Regions from separate parts of the Streptomyces sp. CA-179760 genome, predicted to be linked through region 3. Evidence: riboswitches for the same ligand, from Rfam matches in the RefSeq annotation. Region 3 holds a riboswitch; each other region holds the start of a gene.
What was found. A riboswitch is a leader RNA that binds a small molecule or an ion and turns the genes downstream of it on or off. The one in region 3 is predicted to bind cyclic di-AMP.
Positions count from the first base shown of each region.

Region 1 (7,065 bases), 4.4 Mb from region 3:
TGGTACTCGTCCACCAGCACATGGCGGAAGCGGCGGTGGTAGTGCTCGGCGACGTCCGGGAAGGCGCGCAGCAGGTTGACCGTCGTCATGATCAGGTCGTCGAAGTCGAGGGCGTTCGCCTCGCGCAGCCGCGACTGGTACATCGCGTAGGCCTGGGCGAGGGTCTTCTCGAAGCCGTCGGCGGCCTGGGCGGCGAAGTCCTCCTCGTCGATCAGCTCGTTCTTCAGGTTGCTGATCTTGGCGCTGAAGGACTTCGGCGGGAAGCGCTTGGGGTCGAGGTCCAGGTCGCGGCAGACCAGGGCCATCAGACGCTTGGAGTCGGCGGCGTCGTAGATCGAGAAGCTCGATGTGAAGCCGAGCCTCTTGCTCTCCCGGCGCAGGATGCGCACGCAGGCGCTGTGGAACGTCATCACCCACATGGCGTTCGCGCGCGGGCCGACGAGCTGCTCGACGCGCTCCTTCATCTCACCGGCGGCCTTGTTGGTGAAGGTGATGGCGAGGATCTGGCCCGGGTGGACGCTCCGCTCGGCGAGCAGGTGGGCGATGCGGTGGGTGAGCACACGGGTCTTGCCGGAGCCGGCGCCGGCCACGATGAGCAGCGGGGAGCCGGAGTGTGTGACGGCGGCGCGCTGGTTGTCGTTCAGCCCCTCCAGGAGCGCGGCGGCGTCCACCGGCGGGCGCGCGGCGCCGCCCCGGTAGTAGGCGTCGCGGTCCGGCGGCACATCGAACTTCCCGCCGAACAGATCGTCCGGGACCGACTCCGGTCCGTGATCGTCCTCGGGCGGCGGCGGGGGCTCGTCCGTGGGGCCCCGCTGGGCCTGGAGGTCCGCCAGGAAGCTGTCGTCAAAGAGGCTGCTCATCGCTCTCCGAGTCTAGGGCGCCCCACTGACAGCCCGCCGCCGCCCTGAGAACATCGCCGAAAGAACCCCCTTGTCACCCTCCAGGCCCACGCGATCACAGGCCGCTACACCCTTCACAATTACTCCTGAATAATGACGAACCCCCTCGATTAATCACTCTCGGCGATGTTCATGAGCAAGGTCACGGAAATGTATCGGGCATATCACCCATCAACCTTCACAAGGACCACACGAGTTGGCTACCGTGCGAGGAGGCCACACGACCCGCACCGGCGAACCTCGCCGGGCCGCGTGGCCTCCGCCGAGTCCGGCGTGCCGCAGCGGCAGCCAGAGCCGGGGACCCAACCGAGACCCCGGGGTGAATCGGCCCGACTCCCTTTCCGGAGAAGGCCGTAGGGCAACCCTTCCGAAGCACCCGCCCGAACCCGACAGCTAACCCGGTAGGCGGAGCATGGAAGGAGTCGCCTCCCTTGGCGTCGCACCGCAAGTCGCGTCCTACGGGTTCGCGCGTGGCAGGTATACGGACCCCCGCCCTCGCAACGGCGGCCCTCACCTCCGTGGCCCTGCTGTCCCAGTCGGCCAACGCCGCCCCCGAGGCCGACGACAAGCCCAGCCTGGAAGAAGTCGAGAAGAAGGTCGACGACCTCTACCGCCAGGCGGGGTCCGCGACCGAGAAGTACAACGGGGCGAAGGAGAAGACCGCCAAGCAGCGCAAGCGCGTCGACACCCTCCTCGACGACGTCGCCCAGCGCACCGAGAAGCTGAACGAGGCGCGGGAGGAGCTCGGCACCTTCGCCGCCGCCCAGTACCGCACCGGCGCCTCCGCCCCGGACACGGCGACGTTCCTGCTCGCGGACACCCCGCAGGACTACTTCGACCAGACCCAGCTGATGGACCGGATGACCGGCCGTCAGAAGGTCGCGGTCGACGACTACATCACTCAGCAGTCAGAGACGATGGAGAAGCGTCAGGAGGCCGCCGAGAGCCTCGAGACGCTCACCGAGTCGCAGGGCGACCTGAAGACGGCCAAGGCGACCGTCCAGAGGAAGCTCGCCGACGCGCGCGAGCTGCTGTCGAAGCTGACCGCCGAGGAGAAGGCGCGACTCGCGGCGATCGAGAAGGAGAAGCAGGAGGAGGCCGCCCGCAAGGCCGCCGAGCTGGCCCGGCAGCAGGCCGAGCAGCAGAAGGAGCGGGAGCAGGAGCAGGAGGCCGCCCAGCAGCAGGACAGCGGCTCCTCCTCGTCGGGTTCGTCCTCGTCGTCCACCGCGCCCGACTCCTCGTACGCCACCAAGGCCGACAAGGCGCTCGCCTTCGCCCGCGCCCAGATCGGCAAGCCCTACGTCTGGGGCGCCACCGGCCCCGGCTCCTACGACTGCTCCGGCCTCACCCAGGCCGCATGGAAGGCCGCCGGGGTGACCCTGCCGCGCACGACCTACGACCAGGTCAACGCCGGCACCACGGTCCCCCTGGCCGACGCCCGGCCCGGTGACCTGGTCTTCTTCTACGACGATGTCACCCACGTCGGCATCTACATCGGCAACGGCATGATGATCCACGCTCCGAAGCCCGGCACGTACGTGCGCGAGGAGTCGATCTACTACGACGGCGAGTCGTCGATCCACAGCGTGGTGCGGCCGGCCTGACGGGTCTCGCAGGTTTTTGGGACCCCGCGCGCGTGGCCTGCCCGTAACGCGCGCGGGGCCTCCTAGCATCGGCCCCATGCCCGGCCCCTCCCCCTCTGTCGCCTGGTGGGCGCAGCGCGCTCCGGCGGCCAGTGCCGCCGTGCTGGCGACCGGCACCCTGTCGGTCGGTCTGGATCTGACGGGGTACGAGGTCCTCTCACGCATCACCCTCGGTCTCGCCTGCGCGGCCTGGCTGCTGTTCGCCGCCGACTTCACCCGGCGGCTGCTGCGGGCCGGGACCAGGTGGCGGGCGTATACGCGCAGACCGGGCGTCCTCGAGAGCGTGACGACGACTGCCCTCACCACCGTGGCGGCGACAGCCGTCCTGGGCACCGCCTTCTCGGCGGCCAGCTCACAGGCGCTGGCTGTGACGATGCTGGTGCTCGCCGTCGTGCTCTGGCCGGTGCCGCTCGTCCTCGTCCCGCAGGGCGGGGAGCGGCGCAGGCCCGGGACGGTATTCGCGCGCTGCATGGCCACACAGGGGCTCGCCGTGCTCGGCGCCACGCTGGCCGCAGCCGACTCGGCGGCCTGGCTCGCGCACGGGGCGCTGGTGCTGTTCTGGCTGGGACTGGTGCTGTACGTCCTCGCCCTGATCCGTTTCGATGTGCGGCAGGTGGCCAGGGGGACCGGCGATCACTGGCTCGCGGGCGGGGCGCTCGCCCTCTCGGCGCTCGCCGGGGCGCGGCTGATCAGCGCCGACAGCGCGCGTCTGTACCTGTGGAACGAGGACGACCGGGACGTCCTGCGCACCGTGACCGTCGTGCTGCTCGTGCTCGCGCTGGTCTGCTACGCCGTCCTGCTCGCCGCCGAGTTCCTGTGGCCCCGGCCCCGCCATGACGTCCGCCGCTGGGCGACCGTGTTCACCTGGGCCAAGACGGGGACGGCGGCACTGGCCGTCGCCGTCGCCCTCGACGTCTCCTGGCTCGACGGGTTCGGGGAGGCGCTGTTGTGGATCGCGGTGGCCGCGTGGCTCGTGGCCGCCGTCTGGACGGCCACCTCGGCGTGGTCCGGTGCCGGGTCCGGTTCCCGGCCCGGCCGACGGGTCAGGTCCAGAGCACGGCGATGAAGATGTTCGCCGTGGTCAGCAGCCCGACCAGGCCGAACAGGCCCTTGTCCACCTTCTCGTCGTCCCGTTTCACGTAGACCAGGCCGAGAATCACGATCAGCAGGGCCAGCTTCACGCCGATCTTGATGTTGTTCACCGACTGGTCGTCGGCCTGGTTGAGGCCGACCAGGATCACGCCGGTGACCAGCATCGTCAGCGCGCCGTGCAGCATTGCCGGGGTGTAGCGGGCGGTGCCCTCGCCCATCGCCTTCATCTGGGTGAGAAAGCCGCCCAGGAGCGAGGCGATGCCGATGATGTGGAGGCCGACGAAGAGGTGGATGAGAACGTCCATGAGGCCGGAGCCTAATCAGGGAGTCCGATCCGCCCGACACCGGCCCACCGATGCATATATGCGCCCCATAGCACCCGATCATCGGCACTCGCCCAGGAAATCAACGCATCGGTCATCACGCTGAGTTAAGGCGACGGCGCCGAGACGGGATCACAGTCGCATACGGTCACCGTCGGTCCTCTCGGGACAGCTCGGAACAGTTCCGCGCACCGGCCACGGGGCCGCCATGGCGAGGTTTAGCGTCCTCCTCCAGGTGACCGGCTCCCCACCGCCGCCCGGGCCAGGGGCGGCAGTCGGGCACCACCGCCAGAAGATCCGGCGGCGGCCCGCTTCCCCTGTGCGGGCCGTCGCCGGACGCGCAGGCCGCCCGTCCGCTCCCCACGGCGGCCGTCGCACACCCCTGGCGGTCGCAGGAAAGGACGTGGCTCCCCAGGTGGCAGCGCACCGCAAGCCCCGACAGCGCACCGCGAGCGGCAACACGGCCCGTACGGCCGCCACGATCGCGCTCGCCGGCGCGGCGACCGCGACGGGTTTCGACGGAACCGGGCACGCCGAACCACAGCTCACCCCCGGCCAGGTCAAGGCCAAGGTGGACAAGCTGTACCAGGAGGCGGAGGTCGCCACCGAGAAGTACAACGGCGCGAGGGAGAAGGCCGACGCCGCCGGAGAGCGGCTCAGGGAGCTCCAGGACCAGGCGGCCCGCAAGGAGGAACGGCTCAGCACGGCCCGCGACGCCCTTGGCTCGGTCGCCGCCGCGCAGTACCGGGACGGCGGCATCGACCCCGCCCTGCGGCTCGCCCTGTCCGACGACCCCGACCGGTACCTCGAGAACGCCGAGTTCGTGGAGCGGGCCGGCAACCGGCAGAAGTCCGCCGTCGCGGGCGTACGCAAGCAGGTCCGGGAGATCGAGCAGCTGCGCGGGGCCGCCCATATCGAGCTGACGTCCCTGAAGTCGCGGCAGACGGAGCTGAAGCGGCACAAGAAGACGATCACCGGCAAGCTGGGCTCCGCACGGCAGTTGCTGTCCCGGCTGACCGCGCAGGAACGTGCCCGCCTGGGCGAAGGGCCGGGCACGGACCGCGCCTCACGCTCTTCGCCGGGCCTCCGGGACGCCCTGACGGCCCCCGGTTCCGCCGCCTCGCAGGCGCCCAACGCCCGCGCTGCCGCCGCCGTCTCCTACGCCTACCAGAAGCTCGGCAGCCCCTACGTCTGGGGCGCGACCGGCCCGAACGCCTTCGACTGCTCAGGCCTCGTCCAGGCCGCGTACCGCTCTGCGGGCGTCTCGCTGCCCCGCACGACGTACTCCCAGATCGCCGCCGGCCGCCGCGTCTCCCGCTCCGAACTCCTCCCCGGTGACCTGGTCTTCTACTACGCCGGTGTCAGTCACGTCGGCATCTACGTGGGCAACGGGCAGATGATCCACGCACCGAACTCATCGGCCCCGGTACGGGTCGCCCCGCTCGACGAGATGCCGTACGCGGGGGCGACACGGGTGGTCTGACGGGTGGCCTGACAGGTGGTCCGCCGGGCTGGTCCGACGGGGCAGACCGGCCCGGCCGCCGCATCACACCAGCCGTCGAGCCGTGGCCCACCGCGTCAGCTCGTGCCGATTGGAGAGCTGGAGCTTGCGCAGGACCGCCGAGACATGCGACTCGACCGTCTTCACGGAGATGAACAGCTGCTTGGCTATCTCCTTGTAGGCGTATCCCCGGGCGATGAGCCGCAGCACTTCGCGCTCGCGCTGGGTCAGCCGGTCCAGGTCCTCGTCGACCGGAGGTGCGTCCGTGGAGGCGAAGGCGTCGAGGACGAACCCGGCCAGCCGCGGGGAGAACACCGCGTCGCCCTCCTGGACCCGGAAGACGGAGTCGACGAGGTCCGTGCCGGTGATCGTCTTGGTGACGTACCCGCGGGCCCCGCCGCGGATCACGCCGATCACGTCCTCCGCCGCGTCCGACACCGACAGCGCGAGGAAACGGACCGGCTGCTCGGGGCCGGTCATCAAGGGGGCACAGCGGCGCAGCACTTCCACCCCGCCACCGCCCGGGAGATGCACGTCGAGGAGGACCACCTCGGGCCGGGTCGCGGTGATGACCGTGACCGCCTGGTCGACGTCCGCGGCCTCGCCGACGACCTCGACACCGGTCTGCTCGGTCTGCCCGATCTCGGCCTGGACCCCCGTACGGAACATGCGATGGTCGTCGACGAGGACCACGCGCACACGGCGCCCGCCGGTGCCGCCGCCCGATTCCGCGGGCCCGGCCGCCTCCACGGGCCCGGCCGCCTCCGCCGCTCCCGCCGTACCGTTCGCCTCGGTCGGGTCGCTCATGACGTCTTCTCCGCCCTCTCCATTTCCAGCTCGACCTCCGTGCCGCCGTCCGGCACCGCGCGCAGCCGCGCCGTGCCACCGTGGCGCTCCATGCGGCCGATGATCGATTCTCTGACACCCATGCGGTCGGCGGGTATCGAGTCGAGATCGAAGCCGGGGCCGCGATCCCGGACGGACACGAAGACCGTCTTCCCCTCGACCTCGGCGTAGACCTGTACGGCTCCGCCCTCGCCACCGTACTTGGCGGCGTTCACCATCGCTTCCCGCGCGGCCTGCATCTGTGCGCCGGTCCCCTCGTCGAGCGGGCAGTCCCCCACCACCACGACCTCGATGGGCACTCCGTGCTTGTCCTCCACCTCGGCCGCGTTGCGCCGCACGGCGTCTGCGAGCGTGGTGGGTTCGTCGGCCTCGTCCTTGCCGGTGCCCTCTGGCTTGTAGAGCCAGGTGCGCAGGTCCCGCTCCTGGGCGCGGGCGAGGCGGCGCACCTCGTTCGCGTTCTCCGCGTTGCGCTGGATCAGGGTGAGGGTGTGGAGCACCGAGTCGTGCACATGGGCGGCGACCTCCGCGCGCTCCTGGGCACGGATACGCATCAGGCGCTCCTCGGAGAGGTCCTGCGTCATGCGCACCAGATACGGCCCGGCGAGGAGCGTGATGCCGACGAGGACCGCGAGGGCCGCCTGCAGGACGGAACCGAGGTGGGCGGCGGATCCCTGGAGGACGAAGATGCCGGAGACACCGGCCGTCACCAGCAGCACTCCGCCGACCGCGCGCAGCAGCGTGACCGTGCGCCGGCGACGGCC
Region 1 is NZ_JBNJLZ010000001.1:5,961,524-5,968,588, reverse strand. Features, by position in the region: partial or broken gene pcrA (DNA helicase PcrA) at 1-860, opposite strand, end outside; cyclic di-AMP (ydaO/yuaA leader) riboswitch at 1,164-1,322, shown strand; gene ACQEV8_RS27270 (NlpC/P60 family protein) at 1,331-2,503, shown strand; gene ACQEV8_RS27265 (hypothetical protein) at 2,580-3,608, shown strand; gene ACQEV8_RS27260 (hypothetical protein) at 3,586-3,939, opposite strand; gene ACQEV8_RS27255 (NlpC/P60 family protein) at 4,373-5,440, shown strand; gene ACQEV8_RS27250 (LuxR C-terminal-related transcriptional regulator) at 5,504-6,265, opposite strand; gene ACQEV8_RS27245 (ATP-binding protein) at 6,262-7,065, opposite strand, start outside.
Region 1: it holds a riboswitch for cyclic di-AMP, as region 3 does, so the genes downstream of both, ACQEV8_RS27270 (NlpC/P60 family protein) here and ACQEV8_RS06675 (C40 family peptidase) in region 3, are expected to answer to the same signal.

Region 2 (7,065 bases), 2.4 Mb from region 3:
CGTCCCACACGTTGGCGTACCAGGGGCGGTCGGCCGTCCCGAGCACGGCGTGCGACTGCCGTGCCGCGTGCGGGTCGACGACGATGAATCCCGTCTCCCCCGGCATGACGTAGTGCAACCGCTGCCGGATCTGCTGCTCCGCGTACGCGTCGTCCTGCCAGCGCGCCTTCTGGTCGCGCAGCCGTTCGACCCGCTCGCGGGCCTGCTGCTGTTCGCGCTGGAGGTCGTCGATCTCGGCGCCCTGGGAGACGTACTCCCGCATCGGGTAGGCGAGCGCCACGATCAGCGTGCACATCACCAGGGCGAGCAGCGCGGCCCGGCCGGTCAGCCGGGAGCGGCGGGCCTGGCGCCGGGTCTGGGAACGGTAGACCCGGGCCGCGGTCTGCTCGCCGAGCAACCGGATCCTGGTCGCGGTGGAGAAACGGTCCCGGTCCTTCACGGCCATGTCTCCCCGCTCTCCCGCTGCACCGTCATACGCGCGTACGTCCCCGGACACGGTACGGGACCGAGTACGGGGACGTACGTACGACTGGCTAAGGCTTGACCCTTAACGGGTCAGCCCGGGTCAGCCCTTGAAGCGCGGGAAGGCGCTGCGGCCGGCGTAGACCGCGGCGTCGTCGAGGATCTCCTCGATGCGCAGCAGCTGGTTGTACTTGGCGACGCGCTCGGAGCGGGCCGGGGCGCCGGTCTTGATCTGGCCGCAGTTGGTGGCGACGGCCAGGTCGGCGATGGTGACGTCCTCGGTCTCGCCGGAGCGGTGGGACATCATGCACTTGAAGCCGTTGCGCTGGGCCAGCTCGACGGCGTCCAGGGTCTCGGTCAGCGAGCCGATCTGGTTGACCTTGACCAGCAGGGCGTTGGCGGCGTTCTCGTCGATGCCGCGGGCGAGGCGCTCGGGGTTGGTGACGAACAGGTCGTCGCCGACGAGCTGGACCTTGTCGCCGAGCTTCTCGGTGATGGTCTTCCAGCCGTCCCAGTCGTCCTCGAACAGCGGGTCCTCGATGGAGACGAGCGGGTACGCGTCGACGAGCTCGGCGTAGTACTCGGTCATCTCGGCGGCGGAGCGCGTCTTGCCCTCGAAGGTGTAGGCGCCGTCCTTGTAGAACTCGGACGCGGCCACGTCGAGCGCGAGGGCGATCTGCTCGCCGGGGGTGTAGCCGGCCTCCTTGATCGCCTCGAGGATGAGGTCGAGGGCCTCGCGGTTGGAGCCGAGGTTCGGGGCGAAGCCGCCCTCGTCGCCGAGGCCGGTGGCCAGGCCCTTGCTCTTCAGGACCTTCTTCAGCGTGTGGTAGACCTCGGCGCCCCAGCGCAGGGCCTCGGAGAAGGACTCCGCGCCGATCGGGGCGATCATGAACTCCTGGATGTCCACGTTGGAGTCGGCGTGCGAGCCGCCGTTCAGGATGTTCATCATCGGCACCGGCAGCAGGTGCGCGTTCGGGCCGCCCAGGTAGCGGAACAGCGGCAGGTCGCTGGCCTCGGAGGCGGCGTGAGCGACGGCGAGGGAGACGCCGAGGATGGCGTTGGCGCCGAGGGAGCCCTTGTTGTCGGTGGCGTCCAGGTCGAACATGGCCTGGTCGATCAGGCGCTGCTCGGTGGCGTCGTAGCCGACGAGCTCCGGGCCGATCTGCTCGATGACCGCGAGGACGGCCTTCTCCACACCCTTGCCGAGGTAGCGGTTCGAGTCACCGTCACGCAGCTCGACGGCCTCGAATGCGCCCGTGGAGGCGCCGGACGGAACGGCGGCACGACCGGTGCTGCCGTCGTCGAGGCCGACCTCGACCTCGACCGTGGGGTTGCCTCGGGAGTCCAGGATTTCCCGGGCTACGACGACGTCGATGGACGGCACGAGCATCTCCTTCTTATGTGACGCGGGTACCCGGGTCGCGTGGACCCGGCGAGGTGCGGGCCGTGGTGGCTCGCGACATGAGCCTAACCGGCTCGGGCCGATCGGCCACCGGGTCGCCCACCCCATGGACAGAACCGAGAGTAAATTGTTTCCGAACGGAACAAAGACGGTCACGGAAAAGAGCCGCGGAAAAGAGCCGCGGAAGAGACCGGCAGTGACGCCCGGCAGACATGACCCCGCCCCGGCGCGTACGGGGGAACACGCACCGGGGCGGGGAGCCCGTGGGGACGGGGGCCGCCCCCCCCTTGAGGGGGGGGCGGAGGGCCGCTGCTTACTTCAGGTGCAGCTGCTGGCCCGGGTAGATGAGGTTGGCGTCCTCGACGATCTCCTTGTTCAGCTGGAACAGCTTCTCCCAGCCGCCCTCGACCTTCTTGTCCGACGCGATCGAGCTGAGGGTGTCACCCTTGACGACCTTGTACTCGCCGTCGCCCTTCTTGACCTTCTTGCCGGTCGGGGTGGTGACGGTCTTCTTGGCGGCCGGGCGCTCGTCGGAGCGGGAGGCCGGCTGCTGCTGGGTCTCGCGGGACTCGGTGCTCTGCTGGCTCTGCTGCGAGGAGCTGCCGGAGTCGTTCGAGGAGGAAGCGGAGGAGCCACCGCCGGAGGCGTTCGACAGGCCCTTGCCGCAGACCGGCCAGGCACCCTTGCCCTGACCCGCGAGGACCTTCTCGCCGATCTCGATCTGCTGAGCCTTGGTGGCCTGGTCGGCGGTGGCGGCGTACTTGGTGCCGCCGTAGCCGGACCAGGTGGAGGCGGAGAACTGCAGACCGCCGTAGTAGCCGTTGCCGGTGTTGATCGACCAGTTGCCGCCGGCCTCGCACTGAGCGACGGTGTCCCACTCGGAGGCGGTGGCGGCGGACGCGCCACCGGCCGCCATCAGCGGGGCGGCGACAGCGGCGCCGGTGACACCGGCGACGGCGATGGCACGGCTGGCCTTGGACGGACGGCGGTGCTTGCCCTTGCTGGAAAACAGCATGGAAGGATCCCCTCACCGACGCCTGCGAGGTGAGCTGTCGGGTTCGGGCCGGTTGAGTTGCCCGGCCGCGCCCCTCCCGGGACACGGCTTCACCCCAAGCCCTTCCGGCACAACCGGCCGGTCGGGCACCTACCTTGGGTCCCCCGCTCCTGCCTACGGCGCTTGACGCGACGACTGTTCCCGTACGGCCGCTGGCAGGATTCGGCGTTGCGGCGCCGGGGCTCGTGGTGACGAGCGGTCCCGACCGTAGCCACGCGATCCGCCGAATTTCAAAGACGATCAGGGCTTCTGAGATCTATCTCTCACGGGCATCAAACGGGACATTCGCCGCGAAACATGATGCGAACTCGCGCGGTTTCGGGGCGACTTCCACCCCCGTTTCCGCACTGCCCGAACCGCTACTTCTCGTCCGCTTCGCCCTCGACCGCGAGCTTCTGACCGGGGCGGATGAGGTTCGGGTCGGTTCCGACGGCCTTCTCGTTCTCGTCGTAGAGCTCGTGCCATCCGCCGCTGATGTCAAGGGAGTCGGCGATGGACCAGAGGCTGTCGCCGATGCCCACGATGTAGGCACCCTCGGACGAGTCGCCGGAGCCCTCGTCGCTGCGGTCGTCTCGCGAGGCGTGACGGCCCGACTCGTCCGTACGGCCGTCCTCGGACGTGTGGGTCTCGTCGGCACTGGGACCGCGGTGACGGCCGGAGCCGGTGTCGGTCCCGGTGGACGTCGAAGAGTCGTCACCCTGCCGCGAGTTGCCGGACTCGCCGCTCCCGGGCGTCGCCGACGGGGAGCTGTCGGGCTCCTGACCCCGCGAGGTGGACTCCTCAGAGTCGGGCGAATTGTCGGACTTGGAAGATTCGCCCTTCGAGGTCGACGACTCATCAGAAGAGGGCGAGTCGGACGGCGAAGGGGACGACCCGAGAGAGTCGAGCAATCCGGATGAATCCGACGAATCAGATGACTCGGATGAGCCGTCCGAGTCGGACGACTTCTTGTCCTGCTCCAGACCGGAGAGCAGCCCGCAGGTGCGCCAGGCGCCGGCCCCCTGGTCGGCGAGGATTCTCTCGGCCACGGCTATCTGCTGGGAACGGCTGGCCAGGTCGGCGCTCGGGGCGTAATCGAGACCGCCGTGGTTCTCCCAGTCCTCCTGCGACAACTGCAGGCCGCCGAAGTATCCGTTGCCGCTGTTCTGGCTCCAGGCGCCACCGGTCTCGCAGTCCGCGACCCGGTCCCAGGTCGTGCCGTCGGCCGCGCTGGCGCCGGTGGCTCCGAGGAGCGGGATCGCGATGGCGGAGCCGGTCACTCCGGCCGCGACGAGGAGAGCCGGAGCCTGGCGGGGGCGACGGTGCCGACCGTTCCCGGAGAGCATACGGAGACCTTTCGCGAGACAGCAGTGACCGGCGCGGAGCCGGGTTTTCCCGGGCCGCACCGATGATGGGTGAACGTATAGGCAGACGATCACTTGTCACAAGTTAATGCCGCGTAGATCACGTGAAGATCACAGGACTGACGGCGTGTCACCTTTGGGTATGTGTGTATTTCACCGGCGCGGGCGTGAACTCCACCGGTAGTGTCCGCAGCCCGCGCATGATCAGGCCGCCGCGCCACCTCAGCTCGGCCGGGTCGGCCGCGAGCCTCAGGTCCGGGAGGCGGGTGAGGAGCGTGGCGAGGGCGGTCTGGCCTTCCAGGCGGGCGAGCGGGGCGCCGAGGCAGTAGTGGATGCCGTGGCCGTACCCGAGGTGCTGGTTGTCGCGGCGGGAGAGGTCGAGCACGTCCGGATCGGCGAACCGCTCCGGGTCCCGGTCCGCGGCGGCCAGGACGACGAGGACCGGCTCTCCGGCCTCGACGCGCTGTCCGCCGATGGTGAGCGGCTGCGTGGCGAAACGCCAGGTGGCGAGCTCGACGGGGCCGTCGAAGCGCAGGAGTTCCTCGACGCCGGTCTCCAGGAGGCCGGTCTCCCCCGCGACGAGGGACGCCTGGAGCCGGGTGCGCTGCTCGGGGTGGGTGAGCAGGGCGTAGGTGCCGTTGCCGATCAGGTTCACGGTCGTCTCGAAACCGGCGAACAGCAGGATGAAGGCCATGGCGGCGGCCTCGTTCTCGGTGAGGTGCTCGCCGTGGTCGGAGGCCCGGATGAGACCGGAGATGAGGTCCTCGCCGGGAGTGGGTTCGGCGGGGAGCGCCTCCCGCTTGCGGTGGATGAGGTCGGCGAGGTAGCCGCGCATCTTCTTCACGGACCGCGCCACGCCGCCCCGGGGTCCGCCCTGGTGACGGATCATCATGCCCGCCCAGTCCCGGAAGTCGTCCTGGTCCTCGCGGGGGACGCCGAGCAGGTCGCAGATGGCATAGATGGGGAGCGGGAAGGCGAACTCGTGGATCAGGTCGGCTGACCCCTGCTCCGCGAATCCGTCGATGAGACCGTCGGTCAGCTCCTGCACCCGCTGCTCGAACTCGGCGACCCGGCGAGGTGTGAACGCCTTGGACACGAGCCGCCGCAGCCGGGTGTGGTCCGGCGGATCGATGTTGAGCAGATGCGTCATCAACTCGGCCTTGCGCTCACCCGGGATACCCGTCTTGCCCTTGGCGTGCGCGGGTTCTTGGTGATGCGCCGGGTTCTTGGAGAGCCGGTTGTCGGCGAGGGTCTGCTTGGCATCGGCGTACCGCGTGACCAGCCAGGCCTCGACACCGCTGGGAAGCTTGGTCCGGTGCACGGGGGCGTGCTCGCGGAGCCAGGCGTAGGCGGGGTAGGGGTCGGTGGCGAACTCCCACGAGAACAGTTCCGGCACCCCGGGCACTTCATGTCGCATGCCATGACCCTACGCAGCGGCTCCGGCGGCATCGGCCGCCACTGTCAGAGGTCATCGCTACTCTGACCGCTTCGGGATCAGGGAGGGCCGGATGCCTGACGGCGTCTTGATCGCGGAGAGCCTGCGGGCCGGGGCCGAACGGTCCGGCGTCCCGCTGCGTGTCACGGAGATCACCAGGGTGGAGGTGGAGGGAGCGGCGGCCGGGCAGCCGCGGTTGTGGACCCTGCTGGACTTCGCGGCTGAGGAGGCCGACGCGGAGCGGCTGGGCGAGAGGCTCGCCGCCTGCCTGGACGACTCCGGGTGCTGGTACGTCAGCTACAGCACGGCCGGGGAAGCGTTCGTGGTCTTCGCCGGCCGGGTCTTCCGCTACCCGCGCGGTCAGACGGAAGGGCGTCGGCAGGCACGGGAGCACGGCCGGTCCATCGGGATTCCCGAAGCGCAGCTGGACTGGCAGGACTGACCCGCCGGGCACCGTCTCCCGCCTGTCGCTCTCAGCCCTCGGTCTCCCTGATCGCGTCCCGGTAGGCGCGGGCCGCCGCTCTCAGGGCCGCCTCCGGGTCCACGCCCTCCGACTCGGCGCGGACCGCCAGGGCGAGGAGGTCGTAGCCGATGCCTTCTACGGGTGGGAGGGGGATGTCCAGGTTCGCTGTGCGTGCCCGGGAGGCCAGCTTGGCGGCGAGGGCCAGGCCGGGCTGGCCGAGGGGATGCCCTCGGTGACGGAGGTGCGCTGCTTCTCGACCGCCTTGGTGCGCAGCCAGTGCTCCTTGACCTCCTCGGGGGTGGTAGCCGTCTCGTCGCCGAAGACGTGCGGGTGGCGGTGGATCAGCTTGGCGACGATGCCGCCGGCGACGTCGTCGATGGAGAACGGTGTTTCCAGGTCCTCCTCGGCTATGCGGGCGTGGAAGACCACCTGGAGGAGGACGTCACCGAGCTCCTCGCGCAGTTCGTCGCGGTCGCCCTCCTCGATCGCCTCGACGAGTTCGTAGGCCTCCTCGATGCCGTACTTCGCCAGGCCCTTGTGGGTCTGGCGGGACGACCAGGGGCACTCGGCGCGGATGCGGTCCATGACCTGGACGAGGTCGAGGAGGCGGGCACCCGGCAGGTCGTAGGAGGCGGGGAGCAGCTCCAGCTCGGGCATGTCGACGCGGCCGGTGCCGGCCAGCCGCGCCAGGCCGTCGGTGAGGGCCGGCTCGCCCTCGCCGGTCGCCACGACGACCACCGTGCGGCCCCCGGCACAGGCGTCGACCAGCTCCTGCGCGGCTGGGGATGCCTCGTCGACGGTGATCCCCGCCTCGCGCAGATAGGGCAGTTGCGGATGGGTGCCGTCGGCGCACAGCACCTCGTCGGCCGCGTGCAGCGCCTGCCAGGCGGGCCAGGAGAGCAGGCC
Region 2 is NZ_JBNJLZ010000001.1:3,976,090-3,983,154, forward strand. Features, by position in the region: gene ACQEV8_RS17640 (FtsB family cell division protein) at 1-445, opposite strand, end outside; gene eno (phosphopyruvate hydratase) at 566-1,846, opposite strand; gene ACQEV8_RS17650 (transglycosylase family protein) at 2,178-2,879, opposite strand; cyclic di-AMP (ydaO/yuaA leader) riboswitch at 2,884-3,050, opposite strand; gene ACQEV8_RS17655 (transglycosylase family protein) at 3,278-4,243, opposite strand; gene ACQEV8_RS17660 (cytochrome P450 family protein) at 4,392-5,678, opposite strand; gene ACQEV8_RS17665 (hypothetical protein) at 5,770-6,138, shown strand; partial or broken gene ACQEV8_RS17670 (nucleoside triphosphate pyrophosphohydrolase) at 6,170-7,065, opposite strand, start outside.
Region 2: it holds a riboswitch for cyclic di-AMP, as region 3 does, so the genes downstream of both, ACQEV8_RS17650 (transglycosylase family protein) here and ACQEV8_RS06675 (C40 family peptidase) in region 3, are expected to answer to the same signal.

Region 3 (7,065 bases):
GTACATTTTTTACAGAGGAAGTTGTCGCCGGAGACAGCTCTGCCGCGAGGAGGGGTTCGCCATGACCCGACCGTCCGCCCGTCACGTACTGCCCGAGTTCACCGAACGCACGAGTTCCGGGCAACGGACCATGGACCCGTACTCGAAGCTGCTGGAGGAGCGGATCGTCTTCCTCGGAGCTCCGGTGGACGAGATCTCGGCGAACGACGTGATGGCCCAGTTCATGTACCTCGAGCACCAGGCCCCGGACCGCGACATCCAGCTCTACATCAACTCCCCCGGCGGCGCGTTCCACGCGATGACGGCCCTCTACGACACGATGCGCTACGTCACGTGTGACGTGGAGACGGTCTGCCTGGGCCAGGCCGGGGCGGCCGCCACGGTGCTGCTGGCGGCGGGCACGCCCGGCAAGCGATCCATGCTGCCGGACGCCCGCCTGGTGATCCATCAGCCCGCCCTGCCCGAGCCCGTCCAGGGACAGGCCAGCGATCTGGCGATCCAGGCCGACGAGCTGACGCGGATCCGGACCCGCATGGAGGAGATGCTCGCGCGGCACACCGGCCGCACCCGGGAGCAGGTGAGCGAGGACATCGAGCGGGACAAGATCCTTACCGCCCGGGAGGCGGTGGAGTACGGCCTGGTGGACCGGATCGTGCCCAACCGCAAGGCCACCATGGCCGCGCCGACCGGAGAGTGAGCCGCCGGTGCTGCCGCCCGAACTGCCTCCGCTGCCCGCGCTGACGTGCGCGGAGGCCGAGTTGATCGACCGTTACCTCGAGGTCGTGGACCTGCTCGGCCGGATCAATCCGGCGCTGCACGGCGACACCTACCGCGGGCTGCGCGCCGCCCAGGCCCTGGTCGGCAAGGCGACCGCGCTGCGTGACGCGCTGGCCTTGATGCACCAGCGCGGCGAGACGGAACTGCACGCCGAGACGCTGGCCCGGGCGCTGCGGGTGCTGGACGGCGAGCGCCGCACCGCCCGTGTCACCCTGCCCCCGGAGTCCGTCGGCTGACGCGGAGCCGGCGGATCCGTCGGCCCGGACGCTCCCCCTGTCGACGCGGCGTCCGGGACTGAGTCGAAACGAGCCAAACGACGTACCGCTGTTCGGAGTAGACGGGACACCAATTTTTGGACCGTCACGGTTGCGCGGCGCGCGGGGCGGAGAGTCGGAATGGGACATTCCATCGCTGGTCCGGGGCTTTGCGGCGGGGTAGACACCCGGTCGAACACAGACGTGTCCACCCGAACGGGTGAGTGGTGAGTAACAACACAAATCCCCGGTTCCGTTGGGATTTCATGACAACCATCAGTCAAGATCCCTGACTGACGACAAGCCCCCGCCACAGCGGCGGGGCGATCCGGGCGGACGCCGAGTCCTGCCGCCGCCTGGATGACCGGTCGACAGGAGTGGATCGGCAGGAGTGGAGGACCCAAGCACGACGGGTCGCCGGGACGGTCACGCCATGACCGGAGCCGAGCAGCCCTTGGGGTGAAGCCGCGTCAGCGGCCGGGCAACTTCGCCAGCCCGAATCCGACAGGTCATCCTTCACAGGCGGCTGACGAAGGGTTGCGCATGACTGCGCTCAATCGTGTCCCGTCGCTCATGGTCCGGGCCGGTACGGCCTCGGCCCTCACCATCGCCGCCGTGGGCGGCTCGATCGTGGCCCCCGGCTTCTCCTCCGAGGCAGCGGCGGCCACGCCGGCGACCAAGGCACTCCAGATAGCGGCCTCGAAGAAGGGATCGCCCTACAAGTACGGCGCCACCGGCCCGCACCGGTTCGACTGCTCGGGCCTCACGCTGTACTCGTTCAAGAAGGCGGGCAAGAAGCTGCCGCGCACGGCCGCCCAGCAGTACAACAAGACCCGCCACATCTCCGCGGGGAACCGCAAGGCGGGAGACCTGGTGTTCTTCCACTCGGGCCGGAACGTGTACCACGTCGGTATCTACGCGGGTAAGAACAAGCTCTGGCACTCCCCCAAGAGCGGGGACGTGGTGCGGCTGCAGAAGATCTGGACCAAGAGCGTCTGGTACGGGCGCGTGAAGTGATCCGCCCGGCGTGCGGCGGCGTCTGAGCCGCGCCGCCGCACGCCGGGAGCGTGACACGCGCTGAAGTGGTTACCCGTCGCGTCATGGCCGAGCACAGTCCCTGCACCGCACGCGGCGAGACACCACTGCAGCGCGCCGACCGCAACTTCGTCGAGCTGCTCCAGGAACTGCGGGTCACCCAGACGGGCGTACAGATCCTGTTCGCCTTCCTTCTGTCGCTGGCCTTCACCTCGCGTTTCCCGTCCCTCGACTCGGTCCAGCGCTTCACCTACGTCAGCACGCTGCTCCTGGCGGTCCTGGCGGCGGCGCTCTTCACCGCGCCGGCCGCGCTGCACCGCTCGCTCTTCCAGCAGGGCGCGAAACCCCGCATCGTGCAGGTCTCCTCGCGACTGGCCACGACCGGCCTGATCGTGCTGGTGTTCGCTTTCAGTGGTTCCGTGCTGCTGGTGGTGGACGTGACGACCGGCCGGGCCGGCGGGATCGCCGCGGGGGCGGCGACCTTCCTGGTCTGCGTCGGACTGTGGGGCGTGCTCCCCCGGCTGGTGCGGCGGGCGGGGCTGCGGGGGGCGGTGAACGGCGGCTGCGAGGAACCGGAGCCGGCTGTCGAGGAGGCGGCGTCCCAGGACACCCTCAGGATTCCCGCACCGCGTCGGGAAGGAGCGTCGCGCCGGGAGGTTCCGCTGCGGCGCAGGTGACAGGCTTTGCGGGGAGGGTGCGGCGCGGACGCCGCCACGCCGGTGAGTGTGCGCGCTCGGGGCCGGCGCGCAGCGCTGAGACTACGGCTCCTGCTGTCCCGCCGCCGTCATGGGCTGGGCCGGGACGGTCCACGGTAGTTCGACCGAGATGGTCTTGCCGCCCTCGCGGGTGGGGCGGATCCTGAGCCTGCCGCCGCATTCGGCGGTCAGCCAGCGGATGATGACCAGGCCGCGGCCGTTGTCCTGCTGGACGGCGGCGGGGAGCCGTCTGGGGAACCGCGGGTGGCTGTCCGTGACACCGATGTGCAGCCGTTCGTCGCGGTCGAGCACGACGTCCACCGTGAAGGTGGGCGACTGCCCGAAGGTGTGCTGGACGGCGTTGGTGGCGAGCTCGGAGATGATGAGCCGGACGGTGTCGGACACTTCCGTGTCCGCCGGCAGGCCCCACTCCGCCAGCGTGTCCACCACGTAGACCCGCGCCGCGGAGACCGAGGCGGGATCGCTCGGCAGAGTGACGGATGATTCCAAATGGTCTGCCATGGCGACGTCGCCCCTTTCCCGCGGGACCGCAACCCGACACGGAGCGGACGGTTCGAGTACGGTCCCGGACTGGTGCTTCGCCGCCAGAGTGCCACCAGAACACCCGCGAAGGGCGGCGATCCACCAAGATATGCATATATCTGTCGCCCAAAGCGGTGAACTCTACGACGCGAGACCGTATTGGGGTGGCTCGGAAGGAGTAAGGAGAAGCCCATGCAGCACGGTCCCGCGGTGCGCCGCCGGAAACTGGGCGCCGAACTGCGCGCGCTGCGCACCTCGGCGGGTCTCACCAGCGGTGAGGCGGCCCGGCTGGTGGGCTGGCACCAGTCCAAGGTCAGCCGGATCGAGACGGGCACGAGCGGGGTGAAACCGGCCGATGTGCGGTTACTCCTCGACGCCTACGGTGTTGCGGACTCCCAACTTCGCGAGCTGCTGCTGGTGTTGGCGGGGTCGGACGACGGGAGTGGCCGGCACCACTGGTGGCACGCCTACCGCGGGGTGCTGCCGCCGACCTACCGGGACTTCATCAGCCTGGAGTCCCAGGCCACGGCGATGCGCACGCTGGAGACCACCGTCGTCCCGGGACTGCTCCAGACGCCCGAGTACGCGCGTGCGGTGACGAAGGCCGCCGTGGAGGGACTGCCGGAGGACCGGCTCGACACGCTGGTCGAGGTGCGACTGGCCCGGCAGGACGTGCTGCGCGCGGATCCGCCGCTGGAACTGAGCGCCGTCCTGGACGAGGCCGTGCTGCGGCGGGAGGTGGGCGGGCCCGGGGTCATGGCCCGGCAGCTGGAACGGCTGGTCGAGGCCGCGCGCCTGCCCCAAGTGCGGCTCCAGGTGCTGCCGTTCGCCGCCGGGGCGCACATCGGGGTCACCGGCCCTTTCGTTGTTTTCTCATTTTCGAGCACTTCTGATCTGAACGTGGTTGTTCTCGACCACTTGACGAGTAGCCTCTACCTCGAACGGAAAGAAGACCTCCAGGCCTACACGGAGGCCTTCAACGCCCTTCAGATCCACGCCCTTTCGCCCGAGGACTCGTTGGATTACATCGCCGGGACAGCCGCCGGCGCGTAAGGAGGCACCATGCGTGCACTGCCTCGTCATGTCCCCTCAAGCACCGAACTGCACGGTGTGCGGTGGTTGCGCAGCAGCTACAGCACCGGCGCGAACAACTGCGTCGAGACCGCGCGTCCGGACACCCCGCCCTGGGCCGGACTGCTCGCCGTGCGCGATTCCAAGGACCCGGCCGGGCCCGCGCTGCTCTTCTCGTCGAGGAGCTGGGCGGAGTTCACGGCTGCGGTCGACCGCATGTGACCGTTTGTGATCGGTCCCTCGCCGTTCAGTCCGACATCCTTCAGTCCGGCCCCGTTCAGACCGTCATCGTGCGACGCCCGGCCGTGTCACGCCGACTCATGGCCGCGTCTCGCCGATCAGCCGTACAGCGCGTTCGATCTGTTCCCCGGTCAGGTCCGCGCGGGCGGTCAGCCTGAGTCGTGAGATGCCGTCGGGCACGGAAGGAGGACGGAAGCAGCCCACGGCCAGGCCCGCCGCGCGGCATTCGGCCGCCCAGCGCACGGCGTCCTCGGGGGAGGGCGCACGCACCGAGACCACCGCGGCGTCCGGACGTACCGCTGCCAGACCCGCGGCGGTCAGGCGTGCGTGCAGTTCGCCCGCCACCGCGCGGGCCCGTGCCGCCCGTTCCGGTTCGCGGCGCAGCAGCCGCAGGGCCGCCAGGGCCGCGCCCGCCGCCGAGGGGGCGAGGCCCGTGTCGAAGATGAACGTCCGTGCCGCGTTGACCAGGTGGTCGATCACCCGGGCGGGGCCGAGGACGGCTCCGCCCTGGCTGCCGAGCGACTTGGACAGTGTGACCGTGACGACGACGTCGTCGGCGCCCGCGAGCCCCGCCGCGTACGGGGCTCCTCGGCCGCCGTCGCCGAGGACGCCCAGGCCGTGGGCGTCGTCGACCACCAGTCCGGCCTCGTGCTCCCGGCAGGCCGCGGCGAGCGCCGCGAGCGGGGCCGCGTCGCCGTCGACCGAGAAGACCGTGTCGGACACCGTGATCGCCGCGCCCTCGTGTGCCGAGAGTGCCTTGCGCACGGCGTCCGGCTCGGCGTGCGCCACCACCTGGGTGGTGCCGCGGGCCAGCCGGCAGCCGTCGATGAGCGAGGCGTGGTTGCCCGCGTCGGAGACGATCAGAGAGCCGTGCGGGGCCAGCGCGGTGACCGCCGCGAGGTTGGCCGCGTAGCCGGAGGAGAAGACGAGGGCCGCCTCGGCACCGCAGAATTCGGCCAGTTCCCGTTCCAATTCCGCGTGCAGTTCGGTGCTGCCCGTGACGAGCCGGGAGCCGGTCGAACCGCCGCCCCAGACCCGCGCGGCACGGGCCGCGCCCTCGGTGACCTCGGGGTGGCGGGCCAGCCCCAGGTAGTCGTTGCTCGCCAGATCGAGGAGTGGTGAGGCGGCCGGACGGGGGCGCAGAGTCCGTACGAGTCCGGCGCGGCGGCGCACTCGCGCCTGCTCGTCGATCCAGCCGAACGCCATGGGTGGTCCTCCGGGAGATTTTGTAGGCAGTGCACAGACACTAGCGGGACCACCAGCAGGTCAGTATGTGGCAATACCCACACCTCGAAGCGACTCTGTTGTACGAACTCTCCTTGGCCCGGAGCGGGTCCGTAGGACAGGATCGGCTCTCATGGACCTGCTGAACACGCTGGTGGACAAGGGGCTTCGGCGCGAGCTGCCGACCCGCGAAGAGGCACTTTCCGTCCTCGCGACATCCGACGACGACCTGCTCGATGTGGTGGCCGCGGCCGGGAAGGTGCGCCGGCACTGGTTCGGCCGACGGGTGAAACTCAACTACCTCGTCAACCTGAAGTCCGGCCTGTGTCCCGAGGACTGCTCCTACTGTTCGCAGCGGCTCGGTTCGAAGACGGGGATCCTGAAGTACACCTGGCTCAAACCCGACCAGGCCTCCGACGCGGCGGCGGCCGGGGTGGCCGGGGGCGCCAAGCGCGTGTGCCTGGTGGCCAGCGGGCGCGGCCCGACCGACCGGGACGTGGACCGGGTCTCCGACACGATCAAGGCGATCAAGGACAACAACGAGGGCGTCGAGGTGTGTGCCTGTCTCGGGCTGCTCTCCGACGGTCAGGCCGAGCGGCTGCGCGAGGCCGGCGCCGACGCCTACAACCACAACCTCAACACGTCCGAGGCGACGTACGGGGAGATCACGACCACCCACACGTACGCCGACCGGGTGGACACGGTCGGCAAGGCGCACGCGGCGGGCCTGTCGGCGTGCTCCGGGCTGATCGCCGGCATGGGCGAGAGCGACGAGGACCTCGTGGACGTCGTCTACTCGCTGCGCGAGCTGGACCCGGACTCGGTTCCGGTCAACTTCCTGATCCCGGTCGAGGGCACCCCGCTGGCCAAGGAGTGGAACCTCACCCCGCAGCGCTGCCTCAGGATCCTGGCGATGGTGCGTTTCGTGTGCCCGGACGTCGAGGTGCGTATCGCGGGCGGCCGGGAGGTCCATCTGCGCTCGATGCAGCCGGTCGCCCTGCACCTGGCCAACTCGATCTTCCTCGGCGACTACCTGACCACCGAGGGCCAGGCGGGCAAGGCCGACCTGGAGATGATCGCGGACGCCGGCTTCGAGGTGGAGGGCACCGACCAGGTGACGCTGCCCGAGCACCGCGGCGGTGGCTGCCACGACGGCGGCGGGGTCTGCGGTTCCGAAGGCAGTGGAGGCTGTGGTTCCGCCGACGCCGCCCCGGAGGTCTCGGAGG
Region 3 is NZ_JBNJLZ010000001.1:1,529,262-1,536,326, forward strand. Features, by position in the region: gene ACQEV8_RS06665 (ATP-dependent Clp protease proteolytic subunit) at 62-697, shown strand; gene ACQEV8_RS06670 (hypothetical protein) at 705-1,013, shown strand; cyclic di-AMP (ydaO/yuaA leader) riboswitch at 1,437-1,571, shown strand; gene ACQEV8_RS06675 (C40 family peptidase) at 1,575-2,048, shown strand; gene ACQEV8_RS06680 (DUF6328 family protein) at 2,132-2,743, shown strand; gene ACQEV8_RS06685 (ATP-binding protein) at 2,825-3,283, opposite strand; gene ACQEV8_RS06690 (helix-turn-helix domain-containing protein) at 3,497-4,357, shown strand; gene ACQEV8_RS06695 (DUF397 domain-containing protein) at 4,367-4,597, shown strand; gene ACQEV8_RS06700 (8-amino-7-oxononanoate synthase) at 4,694-5,821, opposite strand; gene bioB (biotin synthase BioB) at 5,973-7,065, shown strand, end outside.

Region 4 (7,065 bases), 4.2 Mb from region 3:
CCGGCACGACACCGCCACCAGCGAACCGGTCTTGCCGCCCAGCACGTCCAGGTAGTGCTCGACGGGGTCGCGGCCGTCCTGCGGTCCGGCCGTCTCCAGGATCTGCCCGGTCACCAGCCGTTCGAACGCCTCGGCCTGCACCCGCACGGCCTCCGGGCCGAGGTCGGCCAGGGTGTGCGAGGCGCGGGCGAAGAGGAAGTCGCCGGTGAGGACCGCGACGGAGTTGTCCCAGCGGGCGTTCGCGCTCGCCACCCCGCGGCGCACGGTCGCCTCGTCCATCACGTCGTCGTGGTACAGCGTGGCGAGGTGGGTCAGCTCCACGACGACGGCCGACGGCACGATCCCGGGCGCGTACCGGTCACCGAACTGGGCGGAGAGCATCACGAGCAGCGGACGGAACCGCTTGCCACCGGCCCGTACCAGGTGCTGGGCGGCCTCCGTGATGAAGGGCACCTCGCTCTTGGTGGCCTCGAACAAGCCTTCCTCGACAGCCGCCAACCCGGCCTGGACATCGGCTTCCAGAGCCTGGTCCCGCACGCTCAGCCCGAATGGCCCGACGTCGGTCACGAGGGGTCTCCTGTCTGCTGTGTCTGCCGGTGATTACGCGGATTGTCGATAGGTCGCTGCCATCACTCGAGTCAGCGTATCCGGTCACGTTTCGATCACCGCCAGCGCCCATGGTTACAGGCCGGGTGGTATCTGATCACGACCGTTATGTTTTCGATCGGGCCATAAGACCAGACATTTGTCGACTTACCAGCTGATAGTGAGATATTCACGATTTGCCATGACGATTGAGCAAATTACCTTTGACGGCAATTGCCCCACGGGCTTGTGATCAGTGAGTTGAGTCACGTTAACCCCTTTACCGCCCCACCCCGACATTGACCCGTACCGCCTTCAGCCGAACGCCAGTTGAGTCTTGGCTCTCGCAAAGGATCAAGCGGACCAAACACCCCCGACCAAGGTCAACCGCGCGATATGTGACTCCGGCGCTTGTTCCCGACATGTGCTCTCGCATACGTTCCCGGCCAGTCCGGCGGACGCCGAATCCTGCCGCCGCCCGGACCCCCACACGAACCGACTCACTCACGCAGGGCAGGAGCGGGGGACCCAGGTAAGTCGCCGGTCCGCACAGCGGCACGGCTCGGGGTGAAGCCGCGCACGGCAGTACACCGCCGTACGCGGCCGGGCACCTCCCGGCCCGAACCCGACAGCTCACCTCGCAGGCGCCGGAGAGGAATTTCGCCATGGCCGGACGAGGCAAGCACCGTCGCCCCAGAACCAACCCGCTCACCCGAGGTATCGCCATCGCCGGCACCGGCGGAGCGGCACTCACCCTCCCGCTCCTCGGCGCGACCCACGCGAGCGCCGTAGAGCCCCAGGCGGTCAAGCCCGCCAAGTCCCTCACGTACACCGTGACCAAGGGCGACTCGCTCTACCGCATCGCGGACAAGTACGACGTCTCGGGCGGCTGGAAGAAGCTCTACAAGGACAACCGCTCCGCCATCGGCGACAACCCGAAGCTGATCCACCCGGGCCTGAAGCTGAAGGTGTCGACGACCAAGGCGGCCGCCGCCCCGAAGAAGGCGACCAAGTCGTCCGCCCCGGCCAAGCCGGCCGGCGGCGTCGCCAAGGCCACCCAGGCCTCCGCGAAGACCTACGCGAACAACCTCGACGGGTGGATCCGCGAGGCGCTGGACGTCATGGCCCAGAAGGGCATTCCGGGGTCGTACGACGGCATCTACCGCAACGTCATGCGCGAGTCGTCCGGCAACCCGCAGGCGATCAACAACTGGGACTCGAACGCCGTCGCGGGCACCCCGTCCAAGGGCCTGCTCCAGACCATCGACCCGACCTTCCAGGCCTACCACGTGGACGGCACGTCGTGGGACCCGTACGACCCGGTCGCCAACATCACCGCGGCCTGCAACTACGCGGCCGACCGCTACGGCTCGATCGACAACGTCAACGGCCCGTACTGAGCCGTCCCGCCCAGGAGTCGCTCGAGGACGACGGCGATGCCGTCGTCCTCGTTCGACAGGGTGATCTCGTCGGCCACGGCCTTGAGTTCGGGATGGGCGTTCGCCATCGCGACGCCGTGGGCGGCCCAGTCGAACATCGGGATGTCGTTGGGCATGTCACCGAAGGCGATGGTGTCCGCCGGCCTCAGCCCCAGGTGCTCGGCGGCCAGCGCCAGGCCTGTCGCCTTGGTGACGCCGCACGGCTGGAGCTCGACCGTGCCGGGCCCCGACATCGTCACCGTCGCCAGTGAGCCGACCACCGAACGGGCCGTCGCCGCCAGCTCGTCGTCCGTCAGGCAGGGATGGCGCAGCAGCACCTTGCTGATCGGCTCGCCCCACAGGTCGTCGCGCCGCTCGACCCGTACGGCCGGCAGGGTCGGGTGCGGCATGAGATAGCCCGGCTCGATGAGCGTGAGCCCGTCGACCCCGTCCTGGTCGACCGCCGCGTACACCTGCCCCACCTCGGCCTCGATCTTGCCGAGCGCGGTCTCCGCCAGTTCCCGGTCCAGGGTGATGGACCACAGCAGCCGGTCCGCGCCGGCGTCGTACACCTGCGCGCCCTGCCCGCACACCGCGAGCCCCGTGCAGCGGAGGTCGTCGAGGAGCGGTCGCACACGCGGCGCCGGCCGGCCCGTCACCACGAGGTGCTGAGCACCGGTGTCCGCCACCCGCGCGAGTGCGGCGAGCGACCGGTCGGAGAGGGTGTCGTCGCCGCGCAGCAGCGTTCCGTCCAGGTCGGTGGCGATGAGTGAATATGCGATGGGTGCGGCCATGATCTGAGAATACGGACAGCGCGCCCCTTCGTTTCATCGCACAGTGGACACCGATTGCCCGGTTGAAGGCCTCTGCACCGGTTGGCAACAACATGGTCCGCTACCTACCGTCGAGGCCGTCTCGGGCGGTACCTTCCAAGTGTCCAGGGGGGACTTGATCGGGGGGTCAGGTTGAGCAGTGGGCGCATTCGCGTGGCTGGGCCCGGGGAGCTCGGCGAAGGGGAAAGGGAGCGCTGGCGCGCACTGCGCGCTGCCTCCGAGGCACCACGCAACCCCTTCATGGAACCGGAGTTCACCGAAGCCGTCGGTCTGGTGAGGCCGCGGGCACGGGTCGCGGTGGTGTACGAAGGGCGGGAGCCGGCCGGTTTCCTGCCGTACGAGCGAGGGCCGTTGGGGCAGGGCCGGGCGATCGGGCTCGGTGTCTCGGACGCGCAGGGGGCGATCCTCCTGCCGGGGCTGGACCTGGACACGGGCCGGCTCCTGAGGGCCTGCTCGATGTCGAGCTTCGCCTTCGACAACCTGGAGGCCGAGCAGCGGCTGTTCGTCCGGTACGCGGCCGAGGAGCACGCCACCTACGTCATCGACGTGGAGAAGGGCTACGACACCTACGAGTCGGTGCTGCGCGCCCAGTCGCCGAAGTTCCTGAAGACCACCCTGGCCAAGGAACGCAAGCTGGGCCGGCAGGCCGGCGAGACGCGGTTCGTGTTCGACGAACGCGACCCGGCCGCGCTGCGCACCCTCATGGAGTGGAAGTCGGCGCAGTACCGCAGGACGGGCCGGCAGGACCGCTTCGCACGGGAGTGGATCACCCGGCTCGTGGGACGGCTGGCCCGGACCCGGGCACCGGAGTGCGCCGGGACGCTGTCCGTGCTGTACGCCGGAGAGCGGCCCGTCGCCGCGCATTTCGGACTGCGCTCGGCATCCGTCCTGGCCTGCTGGTTCCCGGCCTACGACCCGGAGTTCGCGAAGTACTCGCCCGGTCTGGCGCTGCATCTGCGCATGGCCGAGGCGGCGGCCGCCGAGGGCATCGGCATGCTCGACCTCGGGCGGGGCGCGGCGGAGTACAAGGACGCGCTGAGAACGGGCGAACTGCCCGTGTACGAGGGCGCGGTGACGCGGCCGGGGGCGGGCGCGGCACTGCACTGGCTGAGCCGCGAGCCGGCGCGCCGCGCGCACAGTTTCGTCCGGGGCAGGCCGCGGCTGGCGGCGCTGGCCGCACGGACCCTGAAGGGCGCGGCTCGGCTGCGCCGTACCTGAGCACGAGTTCGTACCTGACACGAGTGGGGGGTGAGGGGCGCATGGCTCGTTCGGCGCGTGCGCGGGAGGAGATACGTCGGTTCCTGGACATCGGGGCGGTGCAGGTCGCCGAGTTGGACCTCGACGGACTCGACGGACTCGACGGACTCGACGGTGAGGAGGCGGTGCTCAGACCCGGTCCGGGGAGCCCGCCGGTGACGCACGGCGAGGTGTTCGTGCTGGTCCGCAGGGGTGGGCGGCCCGTGGGCACGCTGCTCGGGCGGGTGCCGGAGGGGGCGGACGCGCGGGTCGTGCTGGAGGAGCGGGCGCGGGCGGAGTGTGCGGCCGGGGACGTCCAGGATGCCGGGGAGCCCGGGGCCGCCGGGGAGCCCGGGGCCGCCGGGGCCGCCGGGGCCGCCGGGGAGCGTCCGTACGCCAGTGTCGTCGTCGCGACCCGGGAGCGGGCCGGGCAGCTGGCCCGGGCGCTGGACTCGCTGCTGGCGCAGGACCATCCACGGTTCGAGATCGTCGTCGTCGACAACGCGCCCGTGACGGACGAGACGCGGGAGCTGGTGGAGCGGAAGTACGCCGAGCGGGTGCGGTACGTGTGCGAGCGGGTGCCCGGCCTCGCGGTCGCGCACAACACGGGCCTCGCGGCCGTGCGGGGCGAGGTGGTCGCCTTCACCGACGACGACGTCGTCGCCGACCCCCGCTGGCTGACCGAACTGACCGCGCCCTTCGCCGCCGACCCCGGGCTCGGCTGCGCCACCGGGCTGATCCTGCCCGCGCGCCTGACGACCCCGGCCCAGGTGCTGCTGGAGAGCCACGGCGGCTTCGCGAAGGGCTTCACTCCAAGGACGTACGACCCGGCGCGTCCCCCGGGCGACGAACCGCTGTTCCCGTTCACGGCGGGGCGGTTCGGCTCCGGCGCCAACATGGCGTTCCGTACGGCGGTGCTGCGTTCCGTCGGCGGTTTCGACCCGGCCACCGGTGCCGGTACGGCCGCCCGGGGCGGTGACGACCTCTATGGCTTCGTCCGTGTCCTGGCCCAGGGCCACCGGCTGCGCTACACGCCGTCCGCACTGGTGTGGCACCACCACCGGGAGACCTGGCAGGACCTGGAGACCCAGGCGTACGGCTACGGCGCCGGGCTCACCGCCTATCTGACCGCGGTGCTGGTGAACCGTCCCGCGCTGCTGCCGGCGTTCCTCGCGCGGCTGCCCCGCGGCCTCGCCCACGCCCGCACGCTGACGGCCGTACGCGAGACGGACGGGGGCGGGGCTCCGGGTGACCACGACGTGCGGACGCATCCCTGGCCGCGACGGCTGTCGCGGTTGCAGCGCAGGGGCATGCTGTACGGGCCCGTCGGCTATGTGCGGGCGCGGCGGGCGCTGCGCGCCACGGTTCGCGCGACGGAGCGGGGGGCGAGATGAGGACGTCGGCACGTACGCGTGGAGAGGGGCCGGTATCGCCCTCGGGGGCCCCGGCCATCCCCGTCTTCCTGTATCACGCCGTGATGGACGACCCGCCCGACTGGATCGCCGAGTTCACGGTCACGCCACGGCAGTTCGCGGCCCACCTCGACGCCCTCGCCGACAGCGGCCGTACACCCGTCACGATCAGTACGATCGCCGACCATCTGGCCGGACGGGCGCCCTTGCCGCCCCGGCCCGTGCTGCTCACCTTCGACGACGGCTTCGCCGATCTGCCCGGCCCGACCGCCGAGACACTGGCCGGACGCGGGCTGCCCGCCACCGCCTATCTCACCACCGGCGCCATCGCTCCGGGCGGCCGCAGTCTGCTGCCGCCCGCCCCGATGATGACCCTGGACCGGGCGGCGGAGCTGGAACGTTCCGGCATGGAGATCGGCAGTCACACCGTCACCCACGCGCAGCTCGACACCCTGTCCGGCAAGGACCTGGCGTACGAACTGCGCACGTCGAAGGCCGTGCTGGAGGACGCCCTCGGGCACGAGGTCCGCCATCTCGCCTATCCGCACGGCTACAACAGCCCGCGGGTGCGGACCATGTCGGCCCGGGCCGGTTACGAGACGGCGACCGCCGTACGGCACGCGCTCAGCTCCGACCACGACGAGCGGTACCGCGTCGCCCGGCTCATCGTGCGGCGTACCCACACCGTCGCCGACGTCGAGGGCTGGCTGGCGGGGACGGGCGCGCGGGTCGCGCCGTACCGCGACGGGCCGAAGACGATCGGGTGGCGGTGGTACCGGCGGGCCCGTGCCATCGTGCGCGGGCCCGAGTTCGCGGGCTGACCGCCGCGTTCGTCCGTTACTTGAGCGGCTGGTTGAGGTACGGATCGGCGGCCGCCTCGCGCAGGCTGTCCCAGGCCGCGTCGTTCGCCAGTGCCAGGTCGCAGTGCGGTCCGGGGTCTCGGTAGTTCCACTGGAGGGCGGCCTTGACGCCCTTGAGGCCCTTCAGCACCCCGGGCACCTGGGCGTACCACTCGGCCTGCCGCTGCGGGCGGGCCGAGTCCTCGGCGGTGCCGAACTCGGAGAGCATCAGCGGCTTGTCGTCGGAGATGTTCTCGCGGATCCAGTCGTGTGCGGCGTCCTGGGTCTGCGCGAAGGTCATCCAGCCCGCCTTGTGGCAGCGGAAGTAGTTGTACTGGTTGTAGCCGATCCAGTCGACGTACTCGTCGCCGGGATACATCCGCTTCATCTCGTCGGCGTGGTCGAGATAGCCGGTGGTGATCCACGTCCACACCACGTTGTCGACGCCCAGCTCGCGGAACCGGTCGTGGATGTGCCGGTACGCCTTCACGTACTCGGCGGGCGTGCCGTTGTCCGGGGTACGGGTGTCCATCTCCAGGTCGAAGGAGAGGAAGACCTTCTTGCCGTAGTCCTTGATGCGCCGGGCCTGGACGTCGATGACCTTGTCGTCCAGCTCGCCGGCCGCGATCTGCTTCCAGGTCGGCTGCTGCTTCTTCGTGCCGCCCCACCACTTGCTCTCCCAGGACAGCAGCAGCAGGTGGTCCTCGCCGACGCGCCGTTCCTCCGGGGTGAGCAGCTGGCC
Region 4 is NZ_JBNJLZ010000001.1:5,735,391-5,742,455, reverse strand. Features, by position in the region: gene ACQEV8_RS26120 (polyprenyl synthetase family protein) at 1-567, opposite strand, end outside; cyclic di-AMP (ydaO/yuaA leader) riboswitch at 1,077-1,247, shown strand; gene ACQEV8_RS26115 (transglycosylase SLT domain-containing protein) at 1,251-1,985, shown strand; gene ACQEV8_RS26110 (HAD family hydrolase) at 1,949-2,797, opposite strand; gene ACQEV8_RS26105 (GNAT family N-acetyltransferase) at 2,984-4,054, shown strand; gene ACQEV8_RS26100 (glycosyltransferase) at 4,096-5,466, shown strand; gene ACQEV8_RS26095 (polysaccharide deacetylase family protein) at 5,550-6,305, shown strand; gene ACQEV8_RS26090 (glycosyl hydrolase) at 6,322-7,065, opposite strand, start outside.
Region 4: it holds a riboswitch for cyclic di-AMP, as region 3 does, so the genes downstream of both, ACQEV8_RS26115 (transglycosylase SLT domain-containing protein) here and ACQEV8_RS06675 (C40 family peptidase) in region 3, are expected to answer to the same signal.